Marinagarivorans cellulosilyticus: one gene and its partner. The protein of the gene in region 1 binds, or shares a complex with, the protein of each later gene. Links are inferred from orthologs where the notes say so. Each region holds a gene or a part of one and is shown in the gene's direction. Other genes may lie near its edges. The genes, in order: rne and eno.

The links.
Region 2: the proteins of rne (region 1) and eno are in contact, whole or in part, in a solved structure (PDB 2FYM), measured with the Escherichia coli proteins. The link is inferred for Marinagarivorans cellulosilyticus from one-to-one orthologs.

What each region holds. Positions count from the first base shown.
Region 1 is NZ_AP023086.1:2,409,206-2,426,504, reverse strand. Bases 12,942-16,449 are described here. They hold rne (ribonuclease E), read left to right. Parts: upstream 12,942-13,339; coding sequence 13,340-16,249; downstream 16,250-16,449. Also shown: sulfate transporter CysZ, read left to right, coding at 1-541; protease SohB, read right to left, coding at 861-1,901; nudC (NAD(+) diphosphatase), read right to left, coding at 2,012-2,758; MARGE09_RS09565 (FimL-related protein), read right to left, coding at 2,799-4,523; MARGE09_RS09555 (helix-turn-helix domain-containing protein), read right to left, coding at 5,072-5,854; MARGE09_RS09550 (helix-turn-helix domain-containing protein), read left to right, coding at 6,047-7,231; MARGE09_RS09545 (leucine-rich repeat-containing protein kinase family protein), read right to left, coding at 7,234-8,478; MARGE09_RS09540 (Z-ring associated ZapG family protein), read left to right, coding at 8,688-9,185; MARGE09_RS09535 (trypsin-like peptidase domain-containing protein), read left to right, coding at 9,192-10,334; MARGE09_RS09530 (Maf family protein), read left to right, coding at 10,343-10,942; MARGE09_RS09525 (HAD family hydrolase), read right to left, coding at 10,939-11,592; MARGE09_RS09520 (RluA family pseudouridine synthase), read right to left, coding at 11,576-12,526; MARGE09_RS09505 (Bax inhibitor-1/YccA family protein), read left to right, coding at 16,638-17,299. UniProt on the Escherichia coli protein: Endoribonuclease that plays a central role in RNA processing and decay. Required for the maturation of 5S and 16S rRNAs and the majority of tRNAs. Also involved in the degradation of most mRNAs.
Region 2 is NZ_AP023086.1:3,886,361-3,896,730, reverse strand. What follows is about bases 1-2,830. They hold eno (phosphopyruvate hydratase), read left to right. Parts: upstream 1-684; coding sequence 685-1,977; downstream 1,978-2,830. Other genes in these bases: ispD (2-C-methyl-D-erythritol 4-phosphate cytidylyltransferase), read left to right, coding at 2,370-2,830; MARGE09_RS15735 (FtsB family cell division protein), read left to right, coding at 2,082-2,351; kdsA (3-deoxy-8-phosphooctulonate synthase), read left to right, coding at 1-588. Also shown: more of ispD, read left to right, coding at 2,831-3,101; ispF (2-C-methyl-D-erythritol 2,4-cyclodiphosphate synthase), read left to right, coding at 3,128-3,613; MARGE09_RS15720 (putative signal transducing protein), read left to right, coding at 3,619-3,924; MARGE09_RS15715 (ABC-F family ATPase), read right to left, coding at 3,966-5,564; MARGE09_RS15710 (PA4780 family RIO1-like protein kinase), read right to left, coding at 5,677-6,537; sulfurtransferase TusA, read right to left, coding at 6,608-6,856; MARGE09_RS15700 (tRNA (adenine(22)-N(1))-methyltransferase TrmK), read right to left, coding at 6,912-7,628; MARGE09_RS15695 (hypothetical protein), read left to right, coding at 7,725-8,408; MARGE09_RS15690 (hypothetical protein), read left to right, coding at 8,411-8,686; MARGE09_RS15685 (GNAT family N-acetyltransferase), read left to right, coding at 8,692-9,225; MARGE09_RS15680 (proline--tRNA ligase), read right to left, coding at 9,263-10,370. UniProt on the Escherichia coli protein: Catalyzes the reversible conversion of 2-phosphoglycerate (2-PG) into phosphoenolpyruvate (PEP). It is essential for the degradation of carbohydrates via glycolysis.

The sequences.
Region 1 (17,299 bases):
CTTTTTAAAATGGTTAATGTGGATATTGGTCGGGGCGATACTATTGCTGTGCTACGGCTACCTATTTAATGCCATCACCAATATTGTGGCCGCCCCCTTTTATGGTCTGCTAGCACAAAAAACCGAAGAGCTAGTCACAGGTAAAAAAATGGCCGACGAGCCCATCGGCCAGATGATACCGCGTGTTATTGGCCGAGAATTACGCAAAATATTCTATTTTATTGGGCGAGGTATTTTTGTCTTTTTCGTGCTGATATTGCTAGGCCTTGTTGGCATTACAAGCCCCCTCGTGCCCGTGGTTGCAGCCTTATGGGGATCTTGGTGCATGGCTATTCAATATGTTGACTACGCCTGCGATAACAACCAGCTCGATTTTGGCCCAATGCGCAAGCGCATGCGCGCCAATATATATAGCAGTACTGGTTTTGGTGGAATGGTGATGATTGCCAGCATGGTACCCATTATCAATATCTTTGCCATGCCAGCCGCCGTTACTGGCGGCACAGCCTTTTGGATTAAAGAGCTAAAGTGGCAGCAATAGCAGACAAAAAAATGGCCGCTTAATAGCGGCCATTTTTATCTTACCGGACACCTCTAAAAATGCACTTTTTCCGCGATAACGGCGTCAGCTCCGTCCTCGAGTCCTCACAAATTGGAGGACCAATTTGCACAGTTTGCTGCCCGAAGGGTGAAGCGCAAGGATGCGTTGAATGATTTACACCACGTAAACTGCGGCTCTCGGCTTTGGCTTCCTGCGTCGCTCTACCTCCTGAATCCATTCAGTCGTCCGGGCGGTGCCTCCTTGCTCTCACAAAACAATCACTATTTTTAGAGATGCCCTTACATTTAAATCCAATATGCTATGAAAAATACCGTTGACTAACCTTACCCCACACTTTAGTTAAGGTGCTCTCTACCGCAACAGACACCGAAAGCCCTAACTTTTCAGGCAGTGTTTTCTTTTGCTCAAAGCTAACCTCGAATAAATCAGATTCAGCCGACAAACCATACAAATACTCATCTGATGTACTAATCGCATCAATAAGCTTTTTATCCAATGCACGCGAACCGAACCAAATCTCACCCGTTGCCACATCTTCCACATCGACTTGCTCGCGATGGCTAGATACAAAATCTTTAAACAGAACATGCGTATCTTCTAAGTCTTCAACAAACTTTTTGCGGCCTTCATCCGTATTTTCACCAAGCATTGTTAACGTGCGCTTGTATTTACCTGCCGTTAGCATTTCATAGTCGACATCATGCTTTTTTAACACTTTGTGAAAATTAGGAATTTGAGCAACAACACCAATAGAGCCAATAATTGCAAATGGCGCGGCCAATATTTTATCGGCTACACAGGCCATCATATAACCACCACTGGCCGCCACCTTATCGACACACACGGTTAATGGAATAGACTTATCAGCAATACGCGCCAATTGGCTAGAAGCCAAACCGTAGCTATGAACCATACCACCGCCACTTTCCAACTTAACGACAACCTCGTCTTGCGGCTCGGCAATGGTTAATACCGCTGTCACGGTTTCGCGTAGCTCGTCCGCTGCGGACGCCTTAATATCACCATCAAAATCCAGCACATACACACGCTTTCGGCGTGCTACTTCATCGCCCTTTTTTTCGGCTTTTTCTTTTTGCTTGGCTTCTTTTTTTTCTGTTTTCTCTAATTGTTTAAGTGCCTTTTCAGATAACACAGCATGCTGCAAGGCCTCGCGCATAGAATCATAGCGCTCATTTAAGCGCGCAATGGCTATCTGCCCTTTGTCGCTAGCAGCGCCCTTTACGCTTGATGCGACAATCAAACCAATCACCACGGCTATCGCTACCACCAGCGTAATCGCTTTTGCTAAAAACAGCCCATATTCAAATAAAAATTCCAACAGATAATCTCCAAATACACGTTTAAATATCAACAAAGAAACAACTTAACAAAGCCACCGTAAATACGCTTAAGCATTTACTGGCATAAACTAGAAGTCGAGCTAACTCGTTACTCAACAGACGATTGAAAAAAACTATCAATCAGTTGGCGAGAAATGGTGCCTACTGGCGGCAGCTCCGGCAAGTTATCCATCGAGAACCAAGCCGCATGCTCTATTTCAACACCATCAACACTAATATCGCCGCCAGCATAATCGGCAATATAACCCAGCATCAGCTGCGACGGATATGGCCAGTTTTGGCTGGTCACGTAACGTAAATTTGCAACGTCAAGATCAACCTCCTCTTTCACCTCGCGAATAAATGCCTGCTCTGCCGACTCACCAACTTCTATGAAGCCCGCTAAACAACTATAACGCTGACTTTTTGAACGAGCATGCTTAGCCAATAAGCAACGAGAGCCATCAACAATTAGCCCTATAACACAAGGCGATATGCGAGGGTAAAATAAGGCACGGCAAGCCGTGCACTCTAAAGCAAGGTCAACCGTATGCTGCTCGGTAGCGCTGCCGCAACGACCGCAAAACTGATGATGCAACCACCAGTGTTCCAATTGTGCAGCGCGCGACAATAACGCAAAAGTATCGGCATCCACGACTGCCATTAACTGGCGCAGCGAAATAAGCGCTTGCTGAGGTGCCTGTGCAACAACAGCAACCCCCCAAGACTCGCCACTTAGGTTTCCAACACGCAAAAAAACAGCCGCATTAGGCGGCTGTTCAGTATGACGGTAATCACCATTTTCTTTTGGTAAAAAGTGACCGTTACATGCCACTAACCAAACATCAAAAAGCATATTGATAATCCTTTGATGCCAAAGCCCAAAGCTCTAACTGCTAAGCCGTATGCGCTGATGCAAAGCCAAGCGCGGCAAGGCTATCTTCCGCTAATTTAAGCACAGACTCGTCCGCACGATTGCCGTGCACCGCCGTATCAATGTAATACTCGATACTGATAATGGCATCGGCGAAGGTCTCTAACAACTCTTTTAAGGCTGCCGGCAAGTCGGGCTGCATTAAAACTTCATCGACAAAATCGACACAACTTTGCAAAGCTGCCGCTGCGCGTTTGTGCTCTAGCAAAATCATACCGCCGCGAACGCCCGTTAACGTTTTGGCAATATTACGAATATGGCCTGAGTCGTAGTCAGACTCAGAGTACGAGTTGAGCGCACGCTTAGATAAGCTCAAGCCAGCTTCGGATTCTTTAAGTACAATTCTTTCTGCTTGCGCGAGCTCACTAAGCGCAACAACCTCGCGCTGAACGACCTCATTGGCCATAGCCAATCGGTCGCTCGACAACTTGGCATACTCTAAGCTAAGCGTGGCACTCTCGATGAATAGCAACGTTTTTGCGGCCTCATCTAAATCATCTTCGCTCATCTCGCCATCGTTGTCAGCCCAAGCACGAACCCGGACAATTTCATTTTTAAGGATGGTCGACGGCCCCTTAAGCCCAACAATGCTTAAAATTTCAGCGATTTTACTGAGGGTTTCAGCCAAACCTTCAACATCATCAACCTTGTAAGCACCTTGAGAGGCAATCTCTAATACCTTTTTGGTATTGTTGATTTCGTCTTGCAGAACCTTAACCAAAGAGGCAACCGTGCTGGCACTTGGGCCTTGTAATATTTGGCGCTCCTCTGCAAGTTCTTGGTCTGTATAACCTAAGTCAGGAATAGAATAGAGTGCGCGCAGCTTTTTAAAGGTTTCGCTATCGATACCAGATAACATCAACAAATACAGCAACTCTTTAACCAAGCCTTTGGGCGGCACCGCTTGGTAGGCAATGCTACCGCTTTGCTGCACTTGCCGAATCACCCGATCCAATCGGCTAAAAAGCATTTTGCGAGATTCTAGTAACTCCATATTCTGCTTAACTACCGCCACAATGGCTAAATTACCTAACCACCACAACAATGTTAGAGGCTTATCACTACCGCCCAAACGCTGCAGCCGAATTAATGCTCGGCGCATCAAACCAAGCGCAGGAATAGATTGATCACCGCGCAACACGCCAATCAAACCCATTTGATACATATGGCGCAGGCGAGCCATCAGGGGTTTAAACTCTTCATCGCTAACAACAATTGGCTCGACAGGAGGTATCACCGGAGCATCGCGGAAGGTAATTTTGAAAAAGTGGCTTTCTGGTAGAACAGCTTCTTTGCGCAGTTTGCGCAGCTCGTTAATTTGAGGAATCAACAGTACAGGCAAACGCTTCTCTGCCCGCTGAACATACTCGACATAAGCCGCCATAACCACAAACGCGGAGCTTATTTGCTCTAGCTTTTTAGCGCTGGCCGTTGCTGCCTCTGCAGGCTTAATAGTTGCTGTCGTCAGGTACAGTTCTTCAGCTAATAGGCTTGCACCTTTGAGCTCTAGCAATCGAAAAATGCCAAGTATTTGTTTAATGCCTGCAATGCAGGCCTCTAGTGGTTTGCCATCATCTTTGTCTGAAACGAAAGATTCAAGGTCGTGGCCTGCCTGCTCAATTGTGGCAAGCAACTCCTCTCGAACCATTGACAAGGACTGAACATTGACTGAGTCCGTCGTATTCACTCTGTATTCCTGTTTGCTGATTGTCTGCATATAGCGTTTATATTTATGGTTGTCTGCTTGAAGAATGTCAAAGCGACACTGCAAAAATCGTCGGTTGTTAACTCATTATAACGCCCACGACCATAATCCATTAAGTCGTGAGCTCACTGCAAACGTCCAACAAGATCGAGGCCGCTCAAACAGCAAAACGTAAACTATCTCTGCGAGTGTAACAAAACCTAATGCACTCGCACAGAGGTACATCCCAAATAGGACATTATGTGCCAAATCAAGGTAATTGTGCTGCTTTTTTATGCTTACGCGCCTCTAACGCAACTCGTTGATCCCTCAAAGAATAAAAATTTAAAAAGTACGTTGACGAGTTAAAAACGGTTGCTATAATGCGCGCCTCACTCTGCCAGAGTGGTGAAATTGGTAGACACAGGGGATTCAAAATCCCCCGCCCTTAAAAGCGTGCCGGTTCGAGTCCGGCCTCTGGTACCAAACATAAAAAAACCCGAACGCTTGCGTTCGGGTTTTTTTATGTCTTTCGATTGAGCCGCTGCACGCTAAGCTGGCTCCATCTCAACCTCTGGCTCAGCCTCACCGTCCAACTGAATTAACGTAATATTCTTAAGTGCCGCTAATTGCGAGCACCAGGCTGAATTAGCGCTAATAGGCATGTCAATCATAACAACCTGTGATACTGAAGCGCGATCATTCATGTCGCGCAACGCCGATAGCAAGTCGCCGTCTTTTAATAACATCATGCCTCCGCGCACGCCAAAAGCAGCCCAGCCAGCCCAACTACCGCTGCCGTCGGGCTTTTGCACCACAACCCGCGTAAGGCTTAACCGCTCTGCACGCTTGCGGCGAACTAGCTCTTGTACATCTAAGCGCCCTTGACGCTGCCAGCTGCCAGCGATATAACTTTGGTATACGCCTTCATGCTTCGGAGCACTTAAGCCACACGCCGCAAACAATCGACCAAGCGTTGTCGCGCTACAGGTAACTTCGAAAGTATTCTCGATTTGTTGCAAAAGCTCAGCGCGTGACCACATTTTGGCAGGCTGATCTATAATCCAGCCAAGCACTTCGGCCAGTTGCGACTCGGATAACTGCCGACGACGCCCCTGCTTAGCACTCTGCGCCAAGGCTGTAGCGCCCTCATCTTTATATGTTCGCAGCCATTTGTAGAGCGTTTTATCGCCAAGGCCATAGGCCCTAGTGACTCGCGACACTGGCTCGCCAGAGATAACTCGCGATACAGCCATTTGCCTTAGTAGTGCCTGTTCGTCAGCATTCAGCTTACGCGCATCGTACTTTATTTTTGTTGCCGCAGGTGCTTGCATAGAACTACCTCTTGATCATTCGTTGTGTCGGCTAGACTAATGTGCAATGGTGTTTAGTTCGTACCACTTTTAGCAAAACGCCAACATCGGGTATATATCAATTCAAGGAACCGCTTTTTAAACGTCCCACTTTCTGCAATACTTAAAGTGGGCATACCAAAAAGTCATTAGAATCAGAGCGTTGCATAAACGATGAGCGACCCATTCAAAATCCCGCTATTCAACCTACACGACCTCATCGTTATCACTACTGCTATTGCAGCGGTTTTAATGTTGGTGATGCTGGCGGTTTCGCCGACTAAAAATGCGCGCGCCAATCACTGTTTAACCGTATTTTTTGGCTGTTTATTGGCCCATTCTGCTTGCATTATACTCATGTGGAATGCGCAAATAGCACCAAAATTGAATACCTTTTCTGCAGCCATCGTTGTCACTACCTGCCTGGCAAACCTACTCAAAGGCCCATCGCTATTGCTTTATGTTACCGCTATTACCCAAGCGGGCTTTAGCTTCAACCGAAAACAGTTGATACACCTTGTGCCGGCAATCGCGGTTGTCACCCTTATGCTGGCGCTGAATATTCAGCTTGATGACTTAAAAGGTATTACTCAAACTCAACATCAACGGCTGATTCACGATATGTGGCTGCTAATGAAAGGGCTGCCAGCGGTTTATGCCCTAGCCTGTATTCCCATAGCATTATCGACCTCACACCTAATGCAAAGCTTTTACTCTAGCGACAGTGAAATGGGGAAAAACTGGCTCAGCCTTTTGTGCATCGGCTACGCCGCATACTGGGGGCTAACCTTTTTCAGCCAGCTATTTGGCAACACCCTAACCAAACTTTGGTTAGATAACGGTAGCATGGCCGACATCTTGGGCATCGCGAGCAACTATTTAGCTTTTGGCCTATTACTTACTTTATTTAGCTACAGCGTATCCCTAACACAACAACAACTCGGCCGCGCCCTTACTGCCGCCAAGCCCAAAAGCGCAGCAAAAACTACGCCGCTAAAAGTAGACTCTTTAGCGAACACCATTGAATCCTGCATGAAAAACGAGAAGCTATTTCTTCAAAGTAATCTAACGGCAGAGCAATTTGCAGAGCATGTAGGGCACGCAACACGCGACATATCAACAGTGCTAAACCAGCATTTTGGCAAGAACTTCTTTGAATTTATTAACACTTATCGCGTGGAAGAGGCCCAACGTCTACTAATATCACCCGAACATATCGACACATCAATCACTGACATCCTGTACATGGCAGGCTTTAACAGTAAATCTGCCTTTCAGCGCTTTTTCAAACGCATTACCGAGATGTCACCCAGCGAGTACCGCGCACTACACAAAAAAAACAGCTCAGTTAGCGACTAGGACTACGCTAGGTATGCTCGAGCTTTTTGCTGCAGCTGCAAATATTGCTCACCATCTACGCCTGAGTTATCGCATACGGTTAACAGATCTTCAATAAAAAAGCCCAATGCTCGCCGCTCGATTCGCAGGATACCTCCACGAACAGAATCCGTTAGCCCCCCATAAAACGAAGCAGCACCAAAATCACCAAACAGCACGTGACCAGAACCTTCACTCAACAGCATATTGTGGGCATAAATATCCCCATGGCACAGGTTTCGACTATGCAAATGCTCAACTACCGATTCAATTTGAGCCACCATCGACACAACCAACGCTAGCGGTAATTTAAGTTCAGCAGGGAATCGATCGCGAGTACAACTAGCAAAACTTGGTGGCCCCGCCAGGTTTGTATATTCACCCGGAATTAAACGCATGACCAACCCTTTACCTGCAATACTCGCCAACGGCGACACCAAGTTGTGATGTTGCCCTGCCAACAAGGTGGCACGCAACTCGTCCTGAACATAGCCATCACTGGTGACACCGGATTTAAAACACTTCACTGCAACACCTGCAGGAAAGTTAAACAGGTTCTTTTTCCAGTGTGCGCGCGAAATTACGCCAGAGGCACCACTCCCCAGAACATCGCTTAAGACCAAGTCATCAAACTCAACCTCCGGCAACTCCTGCGGCGGTTCAGTACTTTGGCAAAAAGGGTTTCCCGCGAAAGCCAACCAAGCCAAGCGCGGCAGCTCTAGCAGTTGCTCAGGGAAGTGCTGCAAGCGGTTAGCCGATATACGGACTAATTGTAAGTTTTTACATCGCTTAATCGAGGTGGGTAATTGCTGCAGCTGGTTGCCAGCAAGCATCAATTTTTGCAGCCGCACAAGGCTACCTATGCCTTCGGGTAACGCCGTAATACAGTTGTCCGTTAAAATCAGCCAGCGTGTTTGCTGCGGCAAAGCCCCTTCCGGCACAGACACTATGCGGTTAGATTTAAAGCCAATCATCTCCAAACGCTCACACCGACCAAGTACAGAAGGGAAAACCTCAAATACGTTATTCGATAGAAACAAAACCTTCAGATGCCTAAGCCGATGAAAATCATCCGGCAGCGATGACAACTGGTTCCCCGACAGATCTAAAACCTCTAGAGACTCGGCCAAATTATATATTTCTGTCGGGAATTCACTTAAATCTTCCGATAACGTTAACCGGCTCTCTCCCGCTAACTCGCCAGCCTTAAGCTGTACTAATGTTTGCAACACCTACTCCTTAAAAAACACTTTGCTAAATTTTAGCTCGGCATTGTACGTGACATTTCAACACCCGCTCGGCCCCAAGGAGCCAACAAGCCTAAATTAACGCTCGGCATTTTATCAAAGGTAACCCATAATCTAAGAAGACATCATGCGGCAACAGCTTATAACTTACTGTATGATTCGCCCGTTAGTTAATTCGAGAGGAATTCAGTGTGATCTCTACATCTGCGCTTATTGCTACCAGTATTATTTGCCTTATTGCTGGCGCGGGACTAGGCGCATTAGCTATGCGCATATATAGCAGCGCTCGCCAGCCCAAGGATTTAGAAGCAAGGCATAACACCCTGCAAAACGAGTACAATCAATATCAACAGAATGTTGCTCAACACTTTGTTGATACCTCGCGCCTTATCGCCGAAACACAGCAGCGACAACAACAGTTGCGAGAGCATTTAGTTAAAGGCGCGCTACACCTAACCAGCGCCGATATCAGCCGCGCGATTTTAGCCCAGGGCGATGAAGAGCAACCTCTAACCGAAGGCGCGGCACTCGAAAACCTTGACCCTGCAGACCTTACCCCACCCAAAGACTGGGCCCCTAAAATACCCGGTGAAGGCGGCGTACTTAGTGAAGAGTTCGGCTTAAAAGAAGAGAGCGAAGAAACCGACAGCATTGAAGTGCGCACCGCAACGAAGTCTACCAAAGCGTAATAGTCCGTGCTTTATCAAGCATTTCTTTACGCTCGCTGGCCGCTTGTTATTGGCTTGCTAGCAGCCCTTATCGCCCTTGTTGTTATGCCGCAAATGAACCCTCGCAGCAGCGGAGGGTTTACGCCTAGTAACAGCTGGGGGCAACCCACCTCCTACGCGCAGGCCGTACAAAGAGCTGCGCCAGCGGTGGTTAACATTTATACCCGCAAAAAATTAAAGCGCGCACGCCACCCACTCTTTGACGACCCGTTGTTTCGCCACTTTTTCAATAACGCAGACACATCACGCCAAGAAAGAATGCAATCGGCGTTGGGGTCTGGCGTCATTGTGACCGAGACAGGCTACCTGCTTACCAATAATCACGTTATTCAAGGCGCCGATGAGATTGTTGTACAACTGCAAGACGGCCGAGATGCTCAAGCTGACCTTATAGGTATCGACAAAGAAAACGACCTTGCTGTACTTAAAATCGAGTTAGACCAGCTTACAGCCATTAATATTTCGACTGAGCAAGGCATGTTAGTGGGTGATGTTGTACTGGCCATTGGCAACCCTTTTGGCATGGGCCAAACCGTAACCCAAGGTATTATTTCTGCCGTGGGCCGCTATGGTTTAGGCATCAATACCTTCGAAAACTTTATACAAACAGACGCAGCCATCAACCCTGGCAATAGCGGCGGCGCTCTAATTGATGCCTTCGGCAACCTTGTCGGCATCAATACCGCCATGCTTGATCGCATTGGCGATAACGACCTTAATGGAGTGGGCCTCGCTATCCCAGCAGAAACCGCCCTGCAAAGCCTAAGCGACATCATAGAATTTGGCCGCGTTGTGCGCGGCTGGCTAGGTGTCACCGCGCAACCCATTTCCCCGCAAATTGCTAGCCGCTACCGACTACCATCTCCCCACGGACTGCTCGTCACGGGAGTTTACAGCAATGGGCCAGCCCACATCGCAGGGTTACAACCCGGTGACATTATCGTGAAAGTGAATAATCAGAAGGTCAGCAACGGCTTAAACGGCGGCCTGCGCAGCATGCAAGAGGTTAAAGAGTCTCGCCCTGGCGAAGAAATATTATTGGAAGTTTACCGCGACGGGCAGCGCCACGTTATTAACGCCGTACTGGCTATAAATCCTATTGCCGGTTAACGCTCGCTATGCCCGAAATCATTCTCGCCTCATCATCGCAGTATCGTAAAAAACTGCTCGAGAGCCTCAATATAACGGCTCGCTGCATTGCGCCAAATATTGACGAGGCAGCGCTTGCTGATGAATCACCCAAAGCCACAGCCCTCAGGCTTGCCAAAGCAAAAGCCGCCGCCATCGCCATACAACTACCAAGCGACGAAAAAACTAATAGTATTATTATTGGTAGCGATCAAGTGGCCTGGCTTGACGGTGCGCAGCTAGGCAAGCCCGGAACCCGCGAAAAAGCCATTGCCCAACTCAAACAACAATCTGGTAAGACGGTACGTTTCTATACCGCGCTATGCGTTCAAATGAATTCGCAGCAGTGCAGCGATGTTATTACCACCGAGGTCGCCTTTCGCGATCTTAGCGAACAAGAAATCGCCCACTATATCGAAAAAGACAACCCTATTGACTGCGCAGGCAGCTTTAAAAGTGAAGGCGCCGGCTGCATGTTACTTACCCGCGTTACCAGTGATGATCCTAGCGCGCTTATCGGTTTACCCTTAATTCGAACTACTGAGTATTTGCGCCGCTTTGGGGTAAACCCATTATTGCGCATCAACTAACCCAGCACCTCTCTTTGCTGACACAACCACGGCAGCATTAGCGTTAGGTTATCCACGCACAATTTAGGCTCGTAAGCTTTTAAGCGGTCAATATGGTGAGCGCCATAACTCACCGCCACACGCGGCATGGCAATCGCTTTCGCCATCGCCATATCAAACTCAGTATCGCCAACCATTACAGCACGGCTATGACAGCGATTACTGACCGCTAAAATCTCGTTAAGCATAAGCGGATCGGGCTTGGAAGCCGTTTCGTCTGCGCATCGCGAAAACGAAAACAGCGACGCAACCCCCAACTGAGCCAATACTCGGTCCAACCCTTTGCGGCTTTTACCCGTAGCAATCGCCAGCGAAAAGCCCTCATCATGCAACTGCTCCAACGCTTCTAAAGCACCCTCGTAAAAACCGGGGGTTTCATTGTCGGCAACGTAATGGCGACTATAGGCAGCAGCCAATGCTTCTACCTCAGCCGTATCTAATTGAGGGTATAGCTGAGCCATAGCATTAACTAAGCTCAAGCCAATAATTTCCCTTATGGCCTCAGGTGCTAAAGCTGGCAAAGCCATGTCTTTAGCTGCCGATTGCACACAGCGAACAATTTTGGCCGTCGAATCGCTTACCGTGCCATCCCAATCAAAAATGATCAGCATTTAAAGCCTCCAAGCCAGCAGCCTGCAAGGGCTGTAATAACTCTGCCGGCAGAGGCGCGCGCACAGATAATGGCGCACCATCAGCAAAACGCAGCTGCAAACCGTGCGCATGTAAGCATAAGCGCTTAAAGCCTTTTGCTTTCATACGTTTATTGTCTTCGAGGGCCGTGTATTTTTCGTCCCCTACCAGCGAACAACCAACATGCTGCGCATGCACGCGTATTTGATGGGTCCTGCCGGTTAAGGGTTTAGCCGCAACCAATGTAAAACCATCAAAATACTGCAGCACTTTAAACTCGGTAACCGATGCCTTACCTTCCGAATGAACCCGCACAATGCGCTCGCCGTTGGGATACTCACACCGCTTTAGCGGAGCATCTACTCGCGCGATATGTTTGGGCCAACGACCCACAACCACCGCCACATAATGCTTTTGAATCACACCTTTGTGTCGCAAGGCATCTTGCAAATGCTTTAGTACACTGCGCTTTTTGGCTACCATCACGCAACCCGAGGTATCGCGATCCAAACGGTGCACCAACTCAAGAAACGGCGCACCATACGCCTGCCTTAAAGCCTCGATCAAGCCAACATTAATACCACTGCCGCCATGGACGGCCAACCCCGAAGGCTTGTTAATAATCAGCAAGCCATTGTCGTCATACAGAACTGCATCGCTAAGTGTTTGTATTAACCCCTGCGAAGGTGTAACAACTTCAACTTCCTTTGTTTTAATGGGCGGCACCCTAACAACATCCCCGCCCAACAACTTGCGATCAGGTTTTGCACGGCCTTTATTAACTCGCACCTCACCTTTTCGAATGACCCGATAAATCATCGATTTAGGTACACCCTTTAGGCGTGCTAGCAAAAAGTTATCTAAGCGCTGGCCCTCGTACTCTTCAGGGACTTCTATAAACTTAACTTCACTCATGACGTAACCTAGCGCATAAAACGCGCAATTCTACACGCCCCCTTCGGGCAGCTCTATAAAAGCACCCGAATTAATAACTGCCGAATGTTTGAAAGCCTCATACCTAAGTGCTACACTCCAGCAGCTGTCACACCGCACTAGGCTTATTTACTGCATGCCTACTAGCGAGCGAGCGCTCACCTAGTTCGGACCGATTGAGTGACTGCACCACGGATATAATTAGCGCTTTTAATAAATCTTTATTAGGCGCAACTGGGATGGTGCGTTTACCTGGCAACTTAAAATCCCGCCGAAAAGCCCACCTCCCGCTCGAAATGAGCAAATTGAAAACTAACTTAAACTATAGATAAAAAGCCAACGCGCATCCTACGATGTGCTTGCAGTTTTGGCAGCATAGCGAGCATTAACCGCCATGCGCCATTCCTTCGCTTTCGCAATTGCAACGAAGACCCTGAAGACGCTTCATTTTGCGGCAAAGGCCCAAAAGTACAGCGCTCACGGCATTCAAAAGCCAAGGATACGATAGACGAATTAACAGCAGTGGTTGAGCTAAACTCAACCACTGAAACACAAGTCGCAAGGGTGGCCACATACGCCACTCAACGGAAACCCGCAGGCTCACCTGCGACGTCCTGAGTACTTGATACTGTATGAGTGCACCACAAGGCCTAGCCGTAAATGGCCTTAAGGCGAGCAAACTGAACATCTATTTGCCGCACATATTTGGCAGCACTCATTAAAGCCGCTATCGGCTGTATGCACTTTTTAGGCTTGTGCTTTGCATAATTGCTAAACGCAAAGAGAACACAAATAATGAAAAGAATGCTCATCAATGCCAGCCAGCCAGAAGAAGTCCGCGTGGCGCTTGTCGACGGACAATGGCTATACGATCTTGATATTGAAAACCAACAACGCGAACAAAAAAAATCCAACATCTATAAGGGCAAAATTACCCGCGTAGAGCCCAGCCTAGAAGCTGCCTTTGTCGATTACGGCGCAGAGCGCCACGGCTTCCTTCCCCTTAAAGAAATTTCGCGCGAATACTTTGTCAAACAAGATGGCAAAAGTGATCGCGGGCGCATCAAAGACCTTGTCAAAGAAGGCACCGAAGTTATTGTTCAGGTCGACAAAGAAGAGCGCGGCAACAAAGGTGCCGCACTAACAACCTTTATTAGTCTGGCCGGCCGCTACCTCGTCTTAATGCCCAACAACCCACGCGGCGGCGGCATTTCCCGCCGTATCGACGGTGAAGATCGCTCACAATTAAAAGAAGCCTTAAGCTCTTTGGATATGCCAAAAGGCATGAGCATTATTGTACGCACCGCAGGTGTCGGGCGCAGCGCCATAGACCTGCAAAACGATTTCAACTACCTCGTGCGCGTTTGGCAGTCCATTATTGATGCCTCTAGCGGCGTCAGTGCCCCCAAGTTTTTATTCCAAGAAAGCAACGTTATCATTCGCGCCATTCGCGATTACCTGCGCCCAGATATCGGCGAAGTTATTGTGGATACCAACGAGTCGTTCTCGCGAGCACTGCAATTTGTTCAGCAGGTGATGCCGCAAGAAAAGCACAAAATCAAACACTACAACGATGAAGTCCCCCTTTTTAACCGCTACCAAATCGAAGGCCAAATCGAAACCGCCTTTGAGCGTGAGGTTAAACTCCCATCTGGCGGCTCGATTGTTATTGACCCGACTGAAGCACTGGTCTCTATTGATATTAACTCGGCGCGCGCAACCAAGGGCGGCGACATCGAAGAAACTGCACTCGCAACCAACCTAGAAGCGGCAGATGAAATCGCACGCCAAATGCGCTTGCGCGATATTGGTGGCCTAGTCGTAATCGACTTTATCGATATGCACCCCGACCGCAACCGCCGCGAAGTAGAAAACCGCATGCGCGATGCGTTAGGCATGGACAGAGCTCGCGTGCAAATCGGCAAAATTTCTCGCTTTGGCTTGCTTGAAATGTCTCGCCAACGCTTGCGCCCATCACTAGAAGAAACCACATCAAAAATGTGCCCTCGCTGTACCGGCCAAGGCACCATTCGCAGCACCCGCTCACTAGCACTTTCTATTTTGCGCATTGTGGAAGAGGAAGCTAAAAAAGAGCGCAGCGCTGAGATCCGTACGGTTGTACCTGTACCGGTTGCCACCTACCTACTCAACGAAAAGCGCACCGCGATTAGCAATATCGAGTCTCGCCACTCTACGCGCGTAGTCATTCTGCCAAACGAGCACATGGTTACACCGCACTACGAAGTCACTCGCTTACGCGATGACGAGGTTGAAGGCGCAGATCAAAGCTACAAGATAGAAGTCTCGGACCCGCATGCCAGTGAGCTCGAAGAAGAGAAAAAAGCCGAGAACTTTGTGCCAGCAAAACCACTGGTATCTCAGGTTTCACCGCCGCCGCCAGTAACAACCGTAGCAGACAACAAAGCCCCGGAAGCCAGTAGCGAAAAATCTGAACCAGGGCTTATCGCCAAGCTGCTCGAGCTTGTTATCGGGTTTTTCAAAAGCAAGCCAGAAGAACCAGCGCCAAAAGCCAGCGAAAACCGCGGCCATCAAAAGCGTCGCGGAGGCAATAACCAGCGACGTTCGCGCAACGGTAATCGCAACCAGCGACACAACAACCGTCGCGACCACCGTCAAAACCAAAACGATTCTGATGAAATTGTTGATAACCTCAGCGGCGAAAACATTTATCAAGACACCGAGAAGCAGCAAGATCGCGAGCGCCCACAAAACAAAAACCGCCGCAATCGTCGCCGTGGCGGACAAAACCGTAGCGATAACAACGAGGGCGCAACAAGCGAAACAAACAACACAGAAGGCAACACTAGCGAAAACGAAAACCAACCACCCAAGCGCCCAAGCAATCGACGCGGCCGCACGCAAGAACGCCAGCGCGGGGCAGCCAGCGAAGCCCAAGAAACAGAAACGGCAACGCAAGCGCCCGCAGCTAAAGCGCCAGCCAAGGCGGCCGAGTCGAATAACGATGAAGCCCAAACTGAGCGCCCAGCGCGCCGTCGTCGCAGCCGCGGTAATGGCAACAAGCGCAAAGATGCAGAAACAACATCAAACGACAATGCTGGCAACGATAATCAAAATACTGCCACGCAGGACGACAGCACCACAAAACCTGTTGAGGCTTCCGCCAAAGCAGAAAAAGCGCATGTCGATACTGCTGCGACTAAAGAAGAAGCTAAAAACCTGGAGCCAAAAGCATCAACGCCAGAAAAAGCAGCAGATGCCGTTGCGACACCCGCAGCCGCTCAAGCTGAGGCCGCATTAAAAGAAGCATTAGCTGCCACGCCAAAGGAGAAGGTAAAGGAGCAGGAGCCGGCAGCCAAGGCCACAGAAGAGGTGCAAACAGCTTCAACACCGGAACCTGAAGCAACGACGCCCCCGGAAGAAAAGCCTGCGCCAAAAGCTGAAGAGCCTGAAACAAAAGCAGAGCCCACTGCAACCGCAAAGGAAAGTAGCGAAGCAACAACTTACGTTCGTGCCAATAACGACCCTAGAACTAACCCCAAGCCGGTAGCTAACTTAGCGATTACCACGCTAGAAAGCCAAATCACTAAAGGGTTGCCGCTAGATACCGCTCTCGCCGCTGATATTAAGCGCTCGCCTCGCGCGCTTGGACGCGCAAGCAACGATCCTCGCGGGCCGCTAGCAACAAAAATTAATGAGGAAGAAACAAAAGAAAGCCAGGTTTAAATTTTTTGTAATAAAGGGGTTGCCAGTTATATAAACAAATGTATAATTTGCGCCTCTTCTGGAGGGGTGGCTGAGTGGTCGAAAGCGGCGGTCTTGAAAACCGTTGAGTGTCAAAGCTCCCAGGGTTCGAATCCCTGCCCCTCCGCCACTATATAAGGACTAGCTCCTTATGAAAGGCTCATCGAAAGATGGGCCTTTTTTATGCCTACCTATCCAGCATCAAGACAACAATTCAAGACTTACGTATAAAACGCAAGTACAGCAAAATAGCCACAAAATACTCACTGCACTTACTTGATTTTTCACTGTCTCACCACCAAGATGTGTATTGATATTGGTTACACACATTGTATGATGCAACTTATTGACTCACCCTAGGAGATTCACCATGCAACAGGTTTATTCTGCAAGTTCGATTCAAAATGCAGAGACCCACAAAGTCTTACGCAATACTTACAGTTTATTGGCTGTAACGATGCTAGTGAGTGCTATCTCAGCATTCGTTGGCATGGCTATTGGGTTATCCCACATTATCTCTATTGCATTCTCATTTGGTGCTATAGGCTTGATTTGGTTTGTTTTACCCAAGGTTGCCAACTCACCCAAAGGTATTTTAGTGGTCTTTGCTGTAGCCGCACTAATGGGCGCAGGCCTAGCGCCCACCATTAGTTACTACCTACAGTCTGCCAATGGTGGAATGATCGTAATGCAAGCCCTTGGCGGAACCGCTTTGGTATTCTTTGCGCTATCGGGCTACGTACTAACTACCCGTAAAGACTTCAGCTTTATGGGCGGCTTCTTGATGGTAGGCTTAATCACCGTTGTTGTTGCTGGCCTTGCCTTCATGGTGCTTGGCATGTTTGGCATTCACATGCCAGCGATGAGCCTTGCTTTAAGCGCTGTAGTTGTACTATTAATGTCTGGCTTTATTTTGTACGATACCAGCGCCATTATTCACGGCGGCGAAACCAACTACATCATGGCCACCATAAGACTGTACCTAGACATATTGAATCTATTTACAGCCTTGCTACACATTCTTGGCGTAAT
Region 2 (10,370 bases), 1.5 Mb from region 1 along the record:
AGCGTGCCAGTTATTACCGATGTGCACACCCCAGAGCAAGCGGCGCCCGTTGCCGAGGTTTGTGATGTTATTCAGCTGCCTGCCTTTTTGGCTCGCCAAACTGATTTGGTCGCAGCAATGGCAAAAACTGGCGCTGTTATTAATGTAAAAAAACCGCAGTTTTTAAGCGCTGGGCAAATGACGAATATTGTCGAAAAGTTTGCTGAGTGCGGTAACGATAAGGTTATTCTATGTGAGCGCGGCAGCTGCATGGGGTATGACAACCTTGTAGTGGATATGCTGGGTTTTCGCACCATGAAAGACAGTTGCGACCAAGCGCCGATTATTTTTGATGTTACCCACTCGTTACAGTGCCGCGACCCATTTGGCGCAGCTTCAAGTGGCCGTCGTAGTCAAACCGCCGAGCTGGCGCGTGCGGGTATGGCTGTGGGTTTGGCGGGCTTATTTTTAGAAGCCCACCCCGAACCGGACAATGCAAAGTGTGACGGGCCTAGTGCGTTACCGCTCAATTTACTTGAGCCATTTTTGGCGCAGATTAAAGCCGTTGATGATTTAGTGAAATCGTTGCCTGCGCTGGACATTCAGTAATTATTTAAATTTCTTTGATGGCCGCAGCTGGTGCGGCCATTATTTATTCCCACAATGTAATTATGTTTTACCTACAACTAACGGAGACGGACTCAAATGAGTAAGATTGTCGACATCAAAGGTTTTGAAGTTATGGATTCACGCGGTAACCCAACGGTTATGGCGGAAGTTATTTTGGAGTCGGGCGCAGTAGGTTCTGCATGTGCACCTTCTGGTGCTTCAACGGGTTCACGTGAAGCATTGGAATTACGTGATGGCGATAAAAGCCGTTATTTGGGTAAGGGCGTTTTAAAAGCGGTTGCTAACATTAATGACACCATCAAACCTTTGTTAGTGGGCAAAGACGCAACAGCGCAACGCGAACTTGATCAAATTATGTTGGACGCTGATGGTACTGAAAACAAAGCGACTTTGGGTGCAAACGCAATTTTGGCTGTTTCTTTAGCGGCTGCCAAAGCAGCATCGATTGCTAAGAACGTTCCTTTGTATGCGCACATTGCAGATTTAAATGGCACTCCTGGCCAGTACACAATGCCGGTGCCTATGATGAACATTGTTAACGGCGGCGAGCATGCCGATAACAATGTTGATATTCAAGAGTTTATGGTTCAGCCTGTTGCTGCGCCCACTTTTGCTGAAGCTTTGCGCGTTGGTGCAGAAATTTTCCACGCCTTGAAAAAAGTATTGTCTGGTCGCGGCTTAAATACCGCCGTGGGTGATGAAGGTGGTTTTGCACCTAACTTGCCTTCTAACGAAGGGGCTTTAGAAGCAATTGCTGAAGCCGTAGCGAATGCAGGTTACGAGTTGGGCAAAGACGTAACGTTAGCGTTGGATTGTGCGTCGTCAGAATTCTACAAAGATGGCGTTTACGATATGGCTGGCGAAGGTAAAAAATTCTCTGCGCCTGAGTTCGCTGATTACCTTAAAGGTTTGACCGAGAAGTTCCCGATTTTGTCTATCGAAGATGGCATGGACGAAAGTGATTGGGATGGCTGGGCTGACTTGACCGCTAAAACTGGCGAGAAAACACAGTTGGTTGGCGATGATTTGTTTGTGACAAATACCAAAATTTTGAAAGAGGGCATTGATAAGAAAATTGCTAACTCTATCTTAATTAAGTTCAACCAAATCGGTTCGCTTAGCGAAACATTGGACGCCATTAAAATGGCTAAAGATGCCGGTTATACTGCTGTGATTTCACACCGTTCAGGTGAAACTGAAGACACCTTCATTGCCGATTTGGCTGTTGCTACTGCCGCGGGCCAAATCAAAACCGGTTCTTTGTCTCGCTCTGACCGCGTAGCAAAATATAACCGCTTGTTGCGTATTGAAGCCGAGCTTGGTGAAAAAGCGCCTTACCGCGGTTTAGCTGAATTCAAAAAAGCATAAAGCGGGTTCTCATTGGTGCTATGCGCTAATGTAAAATGCGTTAAAAAGGGTCGCTTGGCGGCCCTTTTGTTTATTCGGTGCTTTTTCTTTGCTATCTTTTAATCATGAATAAATTATTGTTTGTTTTAGTGTTGCTGCTGGTTGCTAGCCAATACCGCCTTTGGGTTGGCGATGGTAGCTTGGCGCACCTTGTTTCGCTAAAGCGTGAAATGGCTAAACAGCAGGCGGAAGTCGACACACTGACAGACCGCAACCGTGTTTTGCTGGCAGAAGTGCTAGCGCTTAAGCACGGTTCTAAAATGATTGAAGAAAAAGCGCGAACTCAGCTGGGAATGATTAAAGAAGGCGAAACCTTCTTTATGTTTGCTGATTAACTTTTCTGAGTAACCTTTGTGAATCCCATTCAAAGAAATTCTGATCGTTGCTGGTCGGTAGTGCCTGCCGCCGGTAATGGCTCGCGAATGCAGGCCGTATTGCCTAAGCAATATTTAACCTTAAATAATAAAACGGTTATTGAGCTTACCTTAGGGAAATTGCTTCATATTGCAGAAATATCCGGTGTTGTGGTTTGCCACGCCGATAGCGATACACGCTTTGGTGAGCTTGCGATTGCTAAGCACCCCCGTATTTTTGCTGCGATAGGTGGCACAGAGCGTGCGCACTCGGTGTTTAATGGCTTGGGCTATTTGCGCGATATGGCGCAAAGTGATGATGCCGATTGGGTGATGGTGCACGATGCCGCGAGGCCTTGTGTCAGTCATGCCTCGCTGGAGCGCTTGCTTGGGCATTGCCGCAAAACCGGGCGAGGGGCTATTCTTGCATCGCCAGTGGCAGATACCCTTAAGCGTCAGCAGGCGAATACCCCAATTATTACGGAAACGGTTTCGCGAGATAACTTGTGGCAGGCGCATACGCCGCAGTGTTTTCGTTTGGGTGAATTGCATGCTGCACTAAAAGCTGCATTAAGCACGGGCGTGGCAATCACCGACGAGGCGAGTGCAATTGAGCACTGTGGTGGGAGCGTCGATTTAATTGAGGACTCCCGCGATAATATAAAAATTACACGGCCTGAAGACTTAGCATTAGCGGGATTTATTTTAGGTCAACAGGCATTAAATTGGTAAGTGTTAAGCAAAATCAGGGGAATAAAGTGTCTTGTGATTTCCGCATAGGGCAGGGCGTCGATGTTCACGCCTTTGGTGATGGCGACCACATTATTTTAGGTGGTGTGCGCATTGAGCATACTCAAGGCTTGGTTGCGCATTCAGATGGCGATGTATTGTTGCATGCGGTATGTGATGCACTGCTTGGCGCTGCCGGCTTGGGTGATATCGGTTTGCACTTTCCTGATACTGATGATGCGTACAAAGGTGCTGATAGCCGCGAATTGTTGCGCAGCGTTTATGCGCGGGTTGCGGCATTGGGTTATCAGGTGGGTAATGTAGACTGCACTATTGTCGCTCAAGCGCCTAAAATGGCCCCTCACATTATTGCGATGAACCAATGCATTGCCGCTGACGTAGCGTGTGAAGTAAGTCAGGTTAATACCAAGGCCACAACGACTGAGAAGTTAGGCTTTAATGGGCGTAAAGAAGGTATAACTGCGCTGTGTGTTGCACTATTGGTGAAGGGGTAGTTGGTATGAAGTTAGTGTATAGCCATCAAAACGCCATTTTAGTTGAAAATGCTAAAAGCTTATTGTTAAGCGAAGGTATAGATGTGCAGCTAAGAAATGAGCATCTTGCCGCCGGCGCTGGTGACTTGGCACCCATGGATTGCTGGCTAGAGCTTTGGGTGGTCAATGAAAAAGATTTTGAGCGCGCTGACGGTTTAATTCAAGCGCTTACAAGCGAAGAAAAGCTTGAAGATTGGGTGTGTCCGAATTGCCGAGAGAAAAACTACCCGTCTTTTAAATTGTGCTGGAATTGCCAGCACAAAGTCGCTTAATAAAATGAGCTACTGGCATGAAGTTCATGCCAGTATTAGCGTTAAGCTTGTTGCAATGCTTGGTTGGCCAAGTGCTCATCGTAGGTGCCTTGGAAGTCGATAAGCTTTTTATCTTTTATTTCGATAATGCGCGTTGCTAGCGAAGAAACAAATTCCCTATCGTGACTGACGAAGATCAATGTGCCGTCGTAATGTTCAAGTGCAAGGTTGAGAGCCTCAATGGATTCCATATCCAAGTGGTTTGTCGGCTCGTCCATAATCAAGATGTTGGTATCTTGCATCATTAACTGACCAAACAATAATCGGTTTTTTTCACCGCCAGAGCAAACCTTAACTTTTTTCTGAAAGTCGTCAGCCGAAAACAGTAGCCTACCTAAAGTGGCGCGCACAATTTGGTCGTCGTGTTCGGGCTTACGCCATTGGCTCATCCAGTCGAACAGGTTTAAATCACAATCGAATGCTGCGGTTGCATCTTGGGGGCAGTAACCCAGTGTGGCGTTTTCTGCCCATTGAATGCGGCCAGCCTGTGGCCCAAGCTCGCCTGTTAAGCAGCGTAATAATGTTGTTTTTCCTGCGCCGTTTTCACCAATAATGGCAAGCCTTGCGCCGGCTTCTAAAATCATATTGCCGCCGCTAAAAAGTGGCTCGCCCTCAAAGCCGTGACCTAGCCCTTCGATGGTGAGTGCTTGGCGGTGTAGTTTTTTATCTTGTTTAAAGCGAATGTAAGGCGATACGCGACTAGACGGTTTGATGTCTTCGAGTTTTATTTTGGTTAATTGTTTAGCGCGAGAAGTGGCTTGCTTGGCTTTTGATGCATTGGCTGAAAATCGACTAACAAACTGTTGTAGTTCGCTGATTTGTGCTTTTTTCTTTGCGTTTTCGTTGTGCAGGCGCTCTTGTACTTGGGTGGCTGCTGTCATGAAATCATCATAGTTGCCAGGATAAATTCGCAAGTCGCCGTAGTCGATATCAGCCATGTGCGTGCACACGGAATTTAAAAAGTGGCGGTCGTGCGAGATGATAATCATCGTGCTTTTTCGCTGGTTGAGTACTTCTTCTAGCCAGTGAATTGTGTGGATGTCCAAGTTGTTGGTTGGTTCGTCGAGCAGCAGTATGTCTGGGTCCGAAAAAAGTGCTTGTGCGAGCAATACGCGTAGCTTCCAGCCAGGGGCGACTTCGCTCATTGGCCCGTAATGGAGTTCTTGTGCAATGCCGGCGCCCAATAAAATTTCGCCGGCACGGCTTTCTGCACTGTAGCCGTCCATTTCTGCAAATTGGGTTTCTAGGTCGGCCACGCGCATGCCGTCTTCTTCAGACATTTCTGGCAGTGCGTAAATGCGGTCACGCTCTTCTTTTACGCCCCAAAGTTCAGCGTGCCCCATAATAACGGTGTCTATGACGGAGTGTTTTTCGAAAGCAAACTGGTCTTGGCTTAGTTTGCCTAAGCGCTCGTTGGGTGTAATGCTAACCACGCCGCTAGAGGGGGCTAGGCTGCCATCAAGAATTTTCATGAAGGTTGACTTGCCGCAACCATTGGCGCCGATTAGGCCGTAGCGGTTGCCGTCGCCAAATTTTACAGAAATATTTTCGAAAAGCGGCTTAGCGCCAAATTGCATAGTAATGTTTGCAGTAGAAATCAACGGTACATCCAGTCGTAGAGGAAATAGGCCGCGTACTATAAATATTTAGCGGCACCGAGTCGAGTGCTTCCCTTGGTTGTACTGTGTGAAATGGGGTTTTACGTTATGCTGGCTAGTCGTCAGGTTGATCTGCGCTACGTATACGTTCTTGTCGCTCTTGTTCTTCGGCAAAAGCGGCTTTTATTTCTTCGAGTACGGAATCAACATCGGCCGATACTTCTTGCGCTTCAAATTGCCCCGTTAGCGTCATGTCTGGGTCGAGGGTACCTTCTTCAAAGTGAGACCATATTTCGCTGGCGTACTGGGTGTGTTTAAGCTCGGGAGCAAATTGTGCGTAGTAGTTGGTAATATTGTCGACATCGCGAACAAACATGCCATGCGCGTTGTTATTGCCAGCGGCATCTACCGCCTGAGGTAAGTCAATAATGACGGGGCCGTAATCATCAACCAATACATTAAATTCAGAAAGGTCACCGTGGACAATGCCAACACTGAGCATGCGCATTATGTAGTGCATCATAAGTGTGTGATCTTCAATTGCTTGTTCTGCACTCATGGTTACGTCATTTAGACGAGGCGCGACAGAGCCATCATCGGTGGCGATAAGGTCCATTAACAGTACGCCATCGTAGCAACCATAAGAGTTGGGTACGCGCACGCCGGCGTTGGCCACTCGAACAAGGGCGTCGGATTCTGCGCTTTGCCAAGCTTCTTCTTGCTGGTCGCGACCAAATTTAGAGCCTTTTTCCATGGCGCGTTGGCGCCGACTGTTGCGTACTTTTCGGCCTTCTTGGTATTGCACTGCTTTTTTGAAGCTGCGCTTAGCGGCATCTTTATAAACCTTGGCTGCGCGTGTGATATCGCCGCAACGCACAACATAGACAGAAGCCTCTTTTCCGCTCATTAAAGAGCTAATGACGTCGTCGATGAGTCCGTCTTCAAATAGGGGCTTTAGGCGTTTAGGCATTTTCATGAAGTTACGTTACCAAAAATATTGTGTGCAAATAAAGAGAGTGATAGCAGAAGTGATTTTAACGTTAGATTTAAGTAGCGCGCTTCACATAAAAAACAAAGGTATCCTTGTCTGTTGTGCTGTGAAGCAACTCATGCCCTAAAAAATCACAAAACTTTGGAATATCCCTCTGGGTGGAAGGGTCAGTAGCCACTACCTTAACAACCTGATCGATTTTAACGGCGTCAATGGCGCCATGCAAAAGCATAACGGGCTCTGGGCAATAAAGCCCTTGGGTGTCGAGTAGCGTTTCAAATTCTACGCTTTGCGGCTCTGTCATGGCGGCGTTCGTTAGGTTCTTTTTGTTGAAAGCGACAATTGTACCTTGTTAATCCTCAGTCGCCACCGGTAGTTGAATTTAAGATGCTAAGGTAACCTAAAGCCGCGCAGGAGGTCTCTTGTGTGCCCTTTAATTTCCAGCACCTTTGGTAGTGCTGTTGCTGTTTGTTAAGGTATGTGCGTTTTTCCGGCGTAAGTGGTTGCCATATATCATGCCCTAAAAGGGAGATTTGCCGTGTTTTGGCGGCGCTTTTGCTAACTTGCATGTGTATGTGCTCGTGATGCTGCCCGTTTTCGCTGACGAAGTCTTCTGCAATGCAGTCGAAAGGTGCTTGCCGCAGGTAGCGCCTGAGCTCAAAGCTTTGATTATTCGTACTGAAAATGAAATCCGTTGTCGCTTCTGCAGTATTGAGTAGCGCTGGATTTTGCTCAAGAATGGCCGATGCAATAGTGACAGCTGTTTCCCCTCCAACCCCTGCAATAATGAAAAGCTTGTTGCCTGCAAGCGCTTGAGGTGAGAGTGTAATTTTTTCTGCATTAATGCATTCGATACTTAAGGATTCATCTGGGGTTGAAGGGTATTGTTGCTGTATTTTATGGATAATCGAGGGTACGCAGTCGATTAAATGAATATGTCTGCGGTAAGGCATTTTATGCTGATGCAAATGAAGGCCAAGCCTGCCGTGATCGCAGCACAGATCCCATATGTACGAGTATTGACGGCTATTTGCCCAAGTGAATATATGGTGAAGTCTTGCGTCTAATTTCCTGATGCCAGGACCTGGAGGGCTGGATATGAGGTTTGCTGGTGGGGTATTAATAATTGGACCTTTACTTTTATGGGGCGTAGATGAGTGATGGTAGTGTAAATGTCTGCGGATGTGTATCGACTTTATTATGTGCGTTATCGCTTGGCTTTTCGGCTTGGCTCTTATTTAGGTTTTATTCGGGGCTTTTGTGCTGCGCCAATTGCGCCTTATTTGTTGGGCGAAGGTAAGCTGTCTGTTGATACCGAGCGCAGACTGGCCGATGCGCGTAATGTGATTAGAGATTTTATTCACAAAGGGTTGGAGGCTTCTGAATCTAAAGCGCACTTTAATAGAATGCGGCTAGGGCATGCCGGCGTGAGCTTACCCGAAGAGCACTTTTTATATGTGATTGCTAATTTTTATCTAGAACCGCTTAGGGTGAAGCGAATATTGGGAGGCAGCGTAACGGCTACTGAATGCAAGATGTTGTGTCGATTTTGGTGCGATGTTGCACGGAGTATGGGCCTGCGCAATATTCCAAGCAATTATATTGGCTGGCTAACACTAAGGCGCAATTATGAACGCCGATTTGGTGGTACAAGCAAAGGCTCTGTTGAGCTACTAAATCGCTGCATGCAATCAATGCTGGGTTTATCTATACCTTTTGGGCTGCGAACCTTTGCAAGGGCAATTATAGTTGCGCTATTGCCGTTGTCCCACAAAGCATGGCTGGAGCAGCGTACAATCACTGGGCGCTTTTATCTTCGCGTACTCATTTGGCGAGCAAACTTTAGAAATAGGTAAAAATGATGATGAAAAATAAATATTGGTTGGGGTTGTTTTGTGTGTTTGCGGTTGCCGGTTGTGACCGCATTAATAATGCAAGCCGAACAATGGATACCATGCTAGGCGGTGATTATGATGTTTATATCGAGGGCCACCCGCAGGTTTACCATGTTAAAAACGGTAAGGTGACGTCTGTGCCGGAGAAGGGCTATTACATTTTTTACCCAACGATTAACGGTGATAAACGTATGGTGCAATCTCCTATTAATGCAACAACGATTGTTGCGGTTGATTAAATCGCATGTTTTTAATTCGTTTGGCTAAAGATGGCGATTGTCTAGCACTGCTATCGTTGGTGAATCGCGCCTACCGGCCTGGCGAAAATTTAGCAGGCTGGACCCATGAAAGTGAATGGATCGATGGCGATCGAATATCCTTGGAGGCTTTAACGGCGCTGGTCAATCGCGAAGAAGTTATTGTGGCTACCCATGCTGGCGAACCTGGTAAGTTATTGGGTTGTATCCATGTTTCTATTGTTAATGAGGTGGTGTCTTTAGGAATGTTAGCCGTTGAGCCTAGTAGCCAAACGCTGGGTGTTGGCAAATGGTTGATGGCTAAGGCGGAGCAAATGGCTGGCGCTAAAGGGTGTAAGTTGGCTCGAATAGAGGTGGTTGATAAACGTACATCTCTAAGAGGTTATTACCAGCGCCAAGGCTATTGCGAGACGGGGCAGAATTTTAATTACCCCGTTAATCTGGGTGTTGGCAGCCCTAAAAAGCCTAATACTGTTTACTTGGTTGAAATGTCTAAAACGTTAGCTGAGCAAGCGCTATAAAAGGGCTTTATCCTTAAAACCCTTATTGCATTGCCTTTTATGCCTGTAGTTTTTGGCAAAGCTCTTCAAAGAGAGCGTCTGCTTTTAATGCAGAAGACTCTTTATCGCTGCGGTGTTTGTATTCGATTTCGTTGTTATCTAAGCCTCTGTCGCCAATGACTATGCGGTGCGGAATACCTATTAATTCAATGTCAGCTAGCATGCTGCCTAAGCGGGCTTTGGCTTCATCCATAAATAAAACATCAAACCCTTTAGCTTGTAGTTTTGTGTGAAGCTCCTCGCACACTTGGGCGACACGCTCTGATTTGTGCATATTAATTGGCACAATGGCAACGTTAAATGGCGCAATAGCATCTGGCCAAATAATGCCGGCTTCGTCGTTGTTTTGCTCAATGGCCGCAGCGACAACTCGCGAAACACCAATGCCATAGCAGCCCATTGTCATTACCGAGTCTTTACCTTGCGCGTCGAGAATAGAGGCGTTCATGGCTTTCGAGTATTTGTCGCCTAACTGGAATATGTGCCCAACTTCAATACCGCGTTTGATCGTGATATTGCCTTTGCCGCAAGGTGAAGGGTCGCCAGCAACAATATTGCGAATGTCTTCAATGCGAGAGAAATTAGCCTGAGCGCCCCAATTGCAATTTACAAAATGGTAATCGTTTTTGTTTGCGCCACAGGTGAAGTTAACGGCGACGGCAGCCGCCCGATCGGCAATAACTGGAATGCCGAGTTCTATTGGGCCGAGTGAGCCGGCGTTGGCGCCAATTGTGTTTTGTATTTGTTCGTCACTTGCAAATGTAAGCGGGCTTGCAATTTCAGCGAGTTTCTCGGCTTTAACTTCATTCAAAGCGTGATCGCCCCGCAAGCACAGTGCGACAAGACCTTGTTTGCCGGTTTCTTCGTCTGGGGTGCCCATAACAAAAAGTGTTTTAATGATTTTTTGCGAAGGTACATTAAGCAGGGCCGAGACTTCTTCGATGGTTTTGGTGTTTGGGGTATGGGTTAAGTCAGCTTTTGCCGCTGCAGCTTCTGTTGACGGAGCCGGAGCGAGGGCTTCTGCTTTTTCAATGTTGGCGGCGTAATCACTGCCATCGCTAAAGGCAATATCGTCTTCGCCACTTTCTGCAAGGACATGAAATTCA